DNA from 2 places in the Brevibacillus sp. AG genome. Region 2 is predicted to be linked to the other one. Evidence: predicted binding sites of a transcription regulator. Region 2 holds the regulator's gene; the other holds the start of a gene.
What was found. Region 2 encodes LexA, which represses DNA repair genes until DNA is damaged. Its sites were predicted from a motif close to CGAACATATGTTCG; they were not measured.

Region 1: the regulator LexA is predicted to act here: its motif matches at 1,446-1,459, upstream of POF51_RS07125 (DNA polymerase IV).

The regions. Positions count from the first base shown of each region.
Region 1 covers NZ_JAQMYO010000002.1:437,785-440,932, forward strand. The annotation lists gene POF51_RS07120 (hypothetical protein) at 1-96, opposite strand, end outside; gene POF51_RS07125 (DNA polymerase IV) at 93-1,355, opposite strand; gene POF51_RS07130 (hypothetical protein) at 1,892-2,173, shown strand; gene POF51_RS07135 (ABC transporter ATP-binding protein) at 2,494-3,148, shown strand, end outside.
Region 2 covers NZ_JAQMYO010000001.1:1,865-5,012, forward strand. The annotation lists gene POF51_RS00010 (DUF4269 domain-containing protein) at 1-161, opposite strand, end outside; gene POF51_RS00015 (DUF456 domain-containing protein) at 270-755, shown strand; gene lexA (transcriptional repressor LexA) at 806-1,429, opposite strand; gene yneA (cell division suppressor protein YneA) at 1,592-1,927, shown strand; gene POF51_RS00030 (DUF896 domain-containing protein) at 2,004-2,201, shown strand; gene crcB (fluoride efflux transporter CrcB) at 2,297-2,662, shown strand; gene POF51_RS00040 (HelD family protein) at 2,701-3,148, shown strand, end outside.

The sequences.
Region 1 (3,148 bases), on a different contig from region 2:
GGAGTTCTTTGTGTCGTGACGATTTTCGTATTGTTCTTGATGCTCAGTAAGCAGCATTTTGGACTTCCACCGTTCATTACCGTCCAGTTTGCTCATTTGTAATGGCCTCCAATCTGTTCTGCCCTCTCACGGGCTACTCCGGACTGTAATAATGATGATGCCCTCATAATAGCGGCGCTGCCGTATCTATCCTTAATTTCATCAGTCGCTCTCTCCAGGCTGTACGCTTTGATCCGGTCGTCGAAAAAAGTAAGCTGAATGACGTTATCGTCTGTCAACTCAGTCAATGCAACAGATAGGTGGTTAACGGGCATACCGCTCCAATGTTTATGGAAAATTCCGAGAGCTGCTGCTGCGACTTCATGTGAAAGGGATGTAGGTTGTGGAAGTGTTACCTGTCTATTAAACGACAATATCGAATGTTGACCATCTGTTTCCGTTGCTCCGACGGACACAACTCGCCCGATGTAACCCAGTCTCCTGCTGCGACGACAGACCTCCACCACCAATTCCAGCAGTATGACCTCGATATCTTCAATCTTCCGATAAAGGCTGCTTCTGAGCGCCTTGCCGTGACTAACCGATTTTAATTTATTACGAATACTTGCCACGACAGGGCTAGGGTCTATTCCACGTGCTGTTTGCCAATAATATTCCGCCTGTATATCACTTTGCTTGCCCATCTCTTTTCGCATACGCTTTTTAAAATCACCCAGTTCCAGACGCGCAATGTCGCCAATCGTGTAAAGACCCATACGTGTAAAATGACGAGCCATTCGAGAGGCAACCATAAACATTTGATGTACCGGTAACGGCCATAATACAGATTCTAAATTGTCGAAACCAAGTTTAAAGATACCTGCGGGCATTTTTTTAGCAAAATTATCAGTAGCCATTTTCGCTAACACTTTCGTTGGTCCAATTCCGCACCGCGTCCAAACTCCTGTTGATAACAGAACGTGTGTCTGAATCTGGTGAGCAATCTCTTCCGGAGCCCCGAAATAACTGATAGAACCTGTAACATCAAGAAACTGTTCATCGATGGAATAAGGTTCGACTTGGTCCGTAAATGACTCGAAGATCTCGGTAAGAAGCAAGGATACGGTGATATATGTTTGCATTCGGGGGCGTATTACGACCAAATCGGAACATTTCGCAAGCGCCTCGCCGACTCTTTCGGCCGTTGTTACACCGCGTGATTTGGCGACGGGGCAAGCAGCCAGAATGATACCAGATCTTCTAGAGGGATCAGCTACAGCGACTGGCTTATCTTTCAAGTCTGGCCGGGCCGCTTTTTCAATCGAAGCATAGAATGATTGTCCGTCAACTAACATAATGGTTCGCTCTTGAGGCACGGCATTTCACTCCTGTAAAGTTGGTGATTCGTAGATGTACTGCAAAGTCCATACACGTCATGGATGCGAACGTATATTCTTATTATATACCGAATGTATGTTCGTGATGCAATGAGAATAATTGGAATGCAAAAAATGCCCCCAGGCCATCCATATTGACCAAGTAGCGCGACGCCTCAAGCTTCGGGCAGGCTCTGAGGTCCACTGGGTTCCTTTTGCCCGACTGCTGCATGTGAAGCTGGCAACGAATTTCTGAATAAAGGAAAATAGGTACATGATGGGGAGTGCACAAGAATAACACAGTAAATAGACAAAAATAGGTCTCTTTTTCAAAAGCAAGCTGCAAAAAACAGCGTGCCGCGATGAAACGGTGTGTGCGAAGAAGATGCGAGATTCCTGAAACGAAAAGCGGTCAAAAACAACCGTTTTTCGTGTTTTTTTGGCTTACACGGATTTTGCCAGAAGAGAGGTTTCCCTGTATTGTTAGATTATCTTTTGAAGCATATATTTGACGGATAGAACAAAGGAGATTTAACATGCTAGCACAAGAAATGGGTGTCATATTCACCAAGCACGCCGATCAAATTACTTCCAAGCGTTGGGGAGAATTCATGCAACAATTGGAGGAAAAAGGCCTGTACGTGCTCATTGAGACAGACACGATCGGAAGAGTGATGAGTCCATTGGGCGGCTTGATGCCCATGCCGTGTAAAAGTGAGACGCTCCATATTGTGACAGCTGATGAGCTGGAGCAGCGCGGCTTGCCGCTCGGTCACCACATCGTAACGAAAGCGAAAGAAAAAGTAGTCCAACCATAATCGAAAAAACCAACGCAACCTTTCCGTGGGAGCTAGCCTCCAAGTGGGAAAGGTTTTTTTGTGTGAAAAACGTCCCCTCTCATTGGGGGATCGAAACATCTCGACGTTTTTCATAAAGCTGGATGCAACCGCTTGCGGTCAAACAAAACGGTTATGACCGTGTTGTTGTTCCCAAATAAAAGAATGCTCCGGCTAGGGGTAAGATCTATCCGGCAATCGGCGGTAGAGGGCAGAAGGTCACATTATGATAAGGGATAGGACAAAAGAAGCAAGCAGGAGAGAGGAGAACAGGAATGACGACAATGGAGAGCAAAGAGGGAATGCAGCCCAAAAAAGGCGTGCGTCGCTTGCTGGAGATTGCGGATGAGAAGCGCGGCTTGCTCGTCGTCTCGGCGATATTGTCTTCCTTGAGCGCAATATGCATGCTGGTGCCTTATGCATCGGTCTACTTTATTTTACGCGAACTGTTAACGCATGCAGCGTCTCCCACAATGGCGGACGGGGCGTACATGATTCGGTGGGGAGTTATTGCGCTTTTGGGACTCGTGGGAAGTCTGGTCATGATGTATGCAGGCGGGATGGTGTCTCATATCGCTGCGTTTCGCATTTTGTACGGAATGCGAGTCAAATTGGCTGCGCATATCGGCCGTTTACCGCTTGGCTGGCTCAACGGGACGTCTACCGGTGCAGTCAAAAAAACATTGGAGCAAAATGTGGAAAAGGTCGAGACGTTTGTCGCGCATCAGCTTCCGGATTTGGTGCATGTAGTCGTGACAACGGTGCTCATGATTGGCGTGATGTTTTACTTGAACGTCTGGCTGGCGCTGGCCTGCGTCGTGCCGATCATACTGGGATTGATTGTGCAGATCATTACGTTTTCCGGGACGAAAACAAAAGAAAATATCAAGAGGTACTACGATTCGCTAGAACGGATGAATGGATCTGCCGTCCAGTATGTACGTGGAATGCCGGCGA
Region 2 (3,148 bases):
TCGCTTTGCACAACATCAATGTCCAATGGGATGGTTCCGGCAAGCACTGGGTGGTAATCGGATAGTACTTCCATGATGTTCGTCTGTTGAATCGCTTCCAACGCTGCTTTTTGGCGAATCGTCCCTCTGCCCAAGTAGGAGAGATCATGCCAATTTCTCATGAGACTACCTCCATGTCTGCTTTCTTTTAAAATAGTTTAGACAAAAGTGAATAAGTACGCAACGAAATCGATAATCACTCGTATACCTAAATGAAGGGAGTGTAGTAGATGGAAATATTTTTGTGGGTAGTGGTTGTGTTATTGTTCTTGCTAAGCATCGCAGGAATTTTCTTACCCGTTTTACCTGATACGATATTACTGTGGGCGGGCTTTTTGCTCTATCACTTTTTCATTGCAGATCCGGGAGCGGGATTGCCGGCATCCTTTTGGTGGGGAATGGTCGTTCTAAGCATTCTGCTTTACGGTGCTGACTTGCTGACAAATATGTACTTCGTAAAAAGGTACGGAGGGTCCAAATGGTCGTCCATCGCTGCTGCGATCGGTATTATCCTCGGGATTTTCGTTTTCCCACCGTTTGGTATGCTGATCTTGCCGTTCGTATTCGTCGTTCTTGTAGAGTTGATGGTACAGAAGCAGTCGATGGAGAGAGCAGTGAAAGCGGGCGTAGGCTCACTGATCGGATTTTTGGGTAGTGCAGTCGTAAAAGTCATCTTGCAAGTTACGATGATCATCTGGTTTTTTATCGCCAGATAATAGACAGAAAACAAAAAGGACAGCCTCGGCTGTCCTTTTTTACGTGGGAACTAGTGAATGAGTCGATAAACACCGATGACTTTACCGAGAATAGTGACATGCTCCAGGATGATCGGTTCCATCGTGGCATTTTCCGGTTGGAGACGGAAGTGATTCTTTTCTTTGAAAAATCTTTTAACGGTCGCTTCGTCTTCTTCTGTCATGGCTACGACGATGTCACCATTGTTGGCTACGTGCTGTTGGCGAACAATGACGTAGTCTCCGTCGAGAATCCCGGCATCAATCATACTGTTCCCGGAGACGCGCAGCATATAGACCTTGTCAGAAGTCACGATATTGTCTGGAAGCGGGAAGTACTCTTCTACATCCTCAATGGCAGTAATCGGTTGTCCAGCGGTTACTTTTCCGATTACTGGCACACGGACGACAGAGTCTTCGAAATTGTCTTGAAAACGATCTTCATCTGATAGCAATTCGATGGCACGAGGTTTGGTAGGATCTCGACGAATGAGGCCTTTTTTCTCTAAGCGTGCCAAATGCCCATGTACAGTTGAGCTGGAAGCTAGTCCAACTGCCTCCCCAATTTCACGTACAGATGGCGGATATCCTTTATCACGAACTTCCTTTCGTATGAACTCGATGATGGCTTGTTGTCTACTCGATAATTTTGACATAGAAAGACACCCCTGATTTCTCGAACATATTTTCCTATATTATACCATGGGAGCTTGCGTTCGACAAACATAAGTTCGATTCATCGTTGACATGAACATATGTTCTCATTTATTATGAGGCTACAAGTGATCAGAACGTATGTTTGCGAGGAGGCTATCATTATGAATTCATTGACAGTACGTAATCGTTTCGAGAAAAAAGAAGAACGTCGTGTTCGTTTTGGTATCACGAGAGGACAAGCTCTCTTGTTTCTTATTACATTTACTCTCTTTTTTTACCTGTTAACCGAACTAGTGTTTGCTTCTTCGCCAATGGAGGAGCCACAAGGCATAGAAGTAACTGTACAATCTGGAGATAGCCTATGGTCGTTAGCTGTTCAATACAATACAGATCAGATGGATGTTCGGGACTATATAATAGAAATTAAGGATGCGAACGGTTTAGAGAGCAACAGGATTTACCCAGGTCAGACTCTCATCCTTCCTGATACTCCGTAAGTGTTCGGCTGTCTTGCGGGATCATTCGAATGTGGTATAATGAAGCGGCACTACTACAGAGTGGGAGGAACCAGCAGTGGTATCTGACGCAGAAATTAAACGCATCAACGAATTGGTCAAAAAATCGCGCGAAGAAGGTTTGACCGAAGAGGAAAAGCTCGAACAAAAAGCATTGCGCCAAAAGTACATTGACGCCGTTAAGCTTTCATTGAGAGCAAATTTGGATTCCATCCGTTATGTGGAAGACCTTGAAGAAAATAAGCCAAAACAGTAAGATAACAATTACTGATACGACAGACATCCTCGCTTGACGCTAGGGTGTCTTTTTCTGTGACATACATAAGCTGTGATAGCCAGGGAGGGAAAGCGATGGCGTGGATAGCTGTGGCGGTTGGAGGAGCAGTTGGCTCTCTTTTGCGCTACCTATTGTCTTTGCTCGCGAATCAGCCGGGATGGCCGTGGGGAACCTGGATCGCCAATGTTTGTGGATCTTTGATCATCGGCATCTTGTTCGTGCTGGGGAAAGAACGTGGCTTTTTATCTCCGACACTCTACCTCTTATTTGCAACGGGGGTCATGGGAGGATTTACGACTTTCTCAAGCTTCTCCTTGGAAGTAGTCTCTTTTTGGGGAGAAGGCCAACTGTTACGTGGCACTTTGTACGCTCTGCTTAGTTTGGGAGTCGGTCTACTTTCTTGTGCGGTTGGAATATGGTTGGCCAGGCAATGGTCCTGAGTCGTTCAATGACACGATACATGTGAGGGGGAATGAATGTGAGTACACAGCATCGTGATTATGAATTGGAACAAAAAAAGCTGGATGAAACAATTTCAGCGATCGACGAAGAAATGGAGCAGCTTCGCAATGATATTCGCGAGGCAACAGATGATTATGTCAAACAGGTTGTTAACTATAAAAAGGCTAAGGAATTGAGCTACCTGGAAGATCAGGGTCGAGAGAAGCCATATTTCGGCAGAGTGGATTTCTTGAAAGATGAAATCTACGAGCTGGATGAGGTCTACATAGGAAAACGGGGAATTGTACGCAGCGATACGTTTGATTCTGTCGTCGTGGATTGGCGCGCGCCTATCGCCAGTCTTTATTATTCCGGTGAGAGCAAAGAAGCGTTTTACCGGATGGGACGCGAGATCGTGCGTGGTGAAGTTCGACTAAAGCGTAATTTTGCGATCGAAGACGGAAAGATCGTCGGCATCTATGATG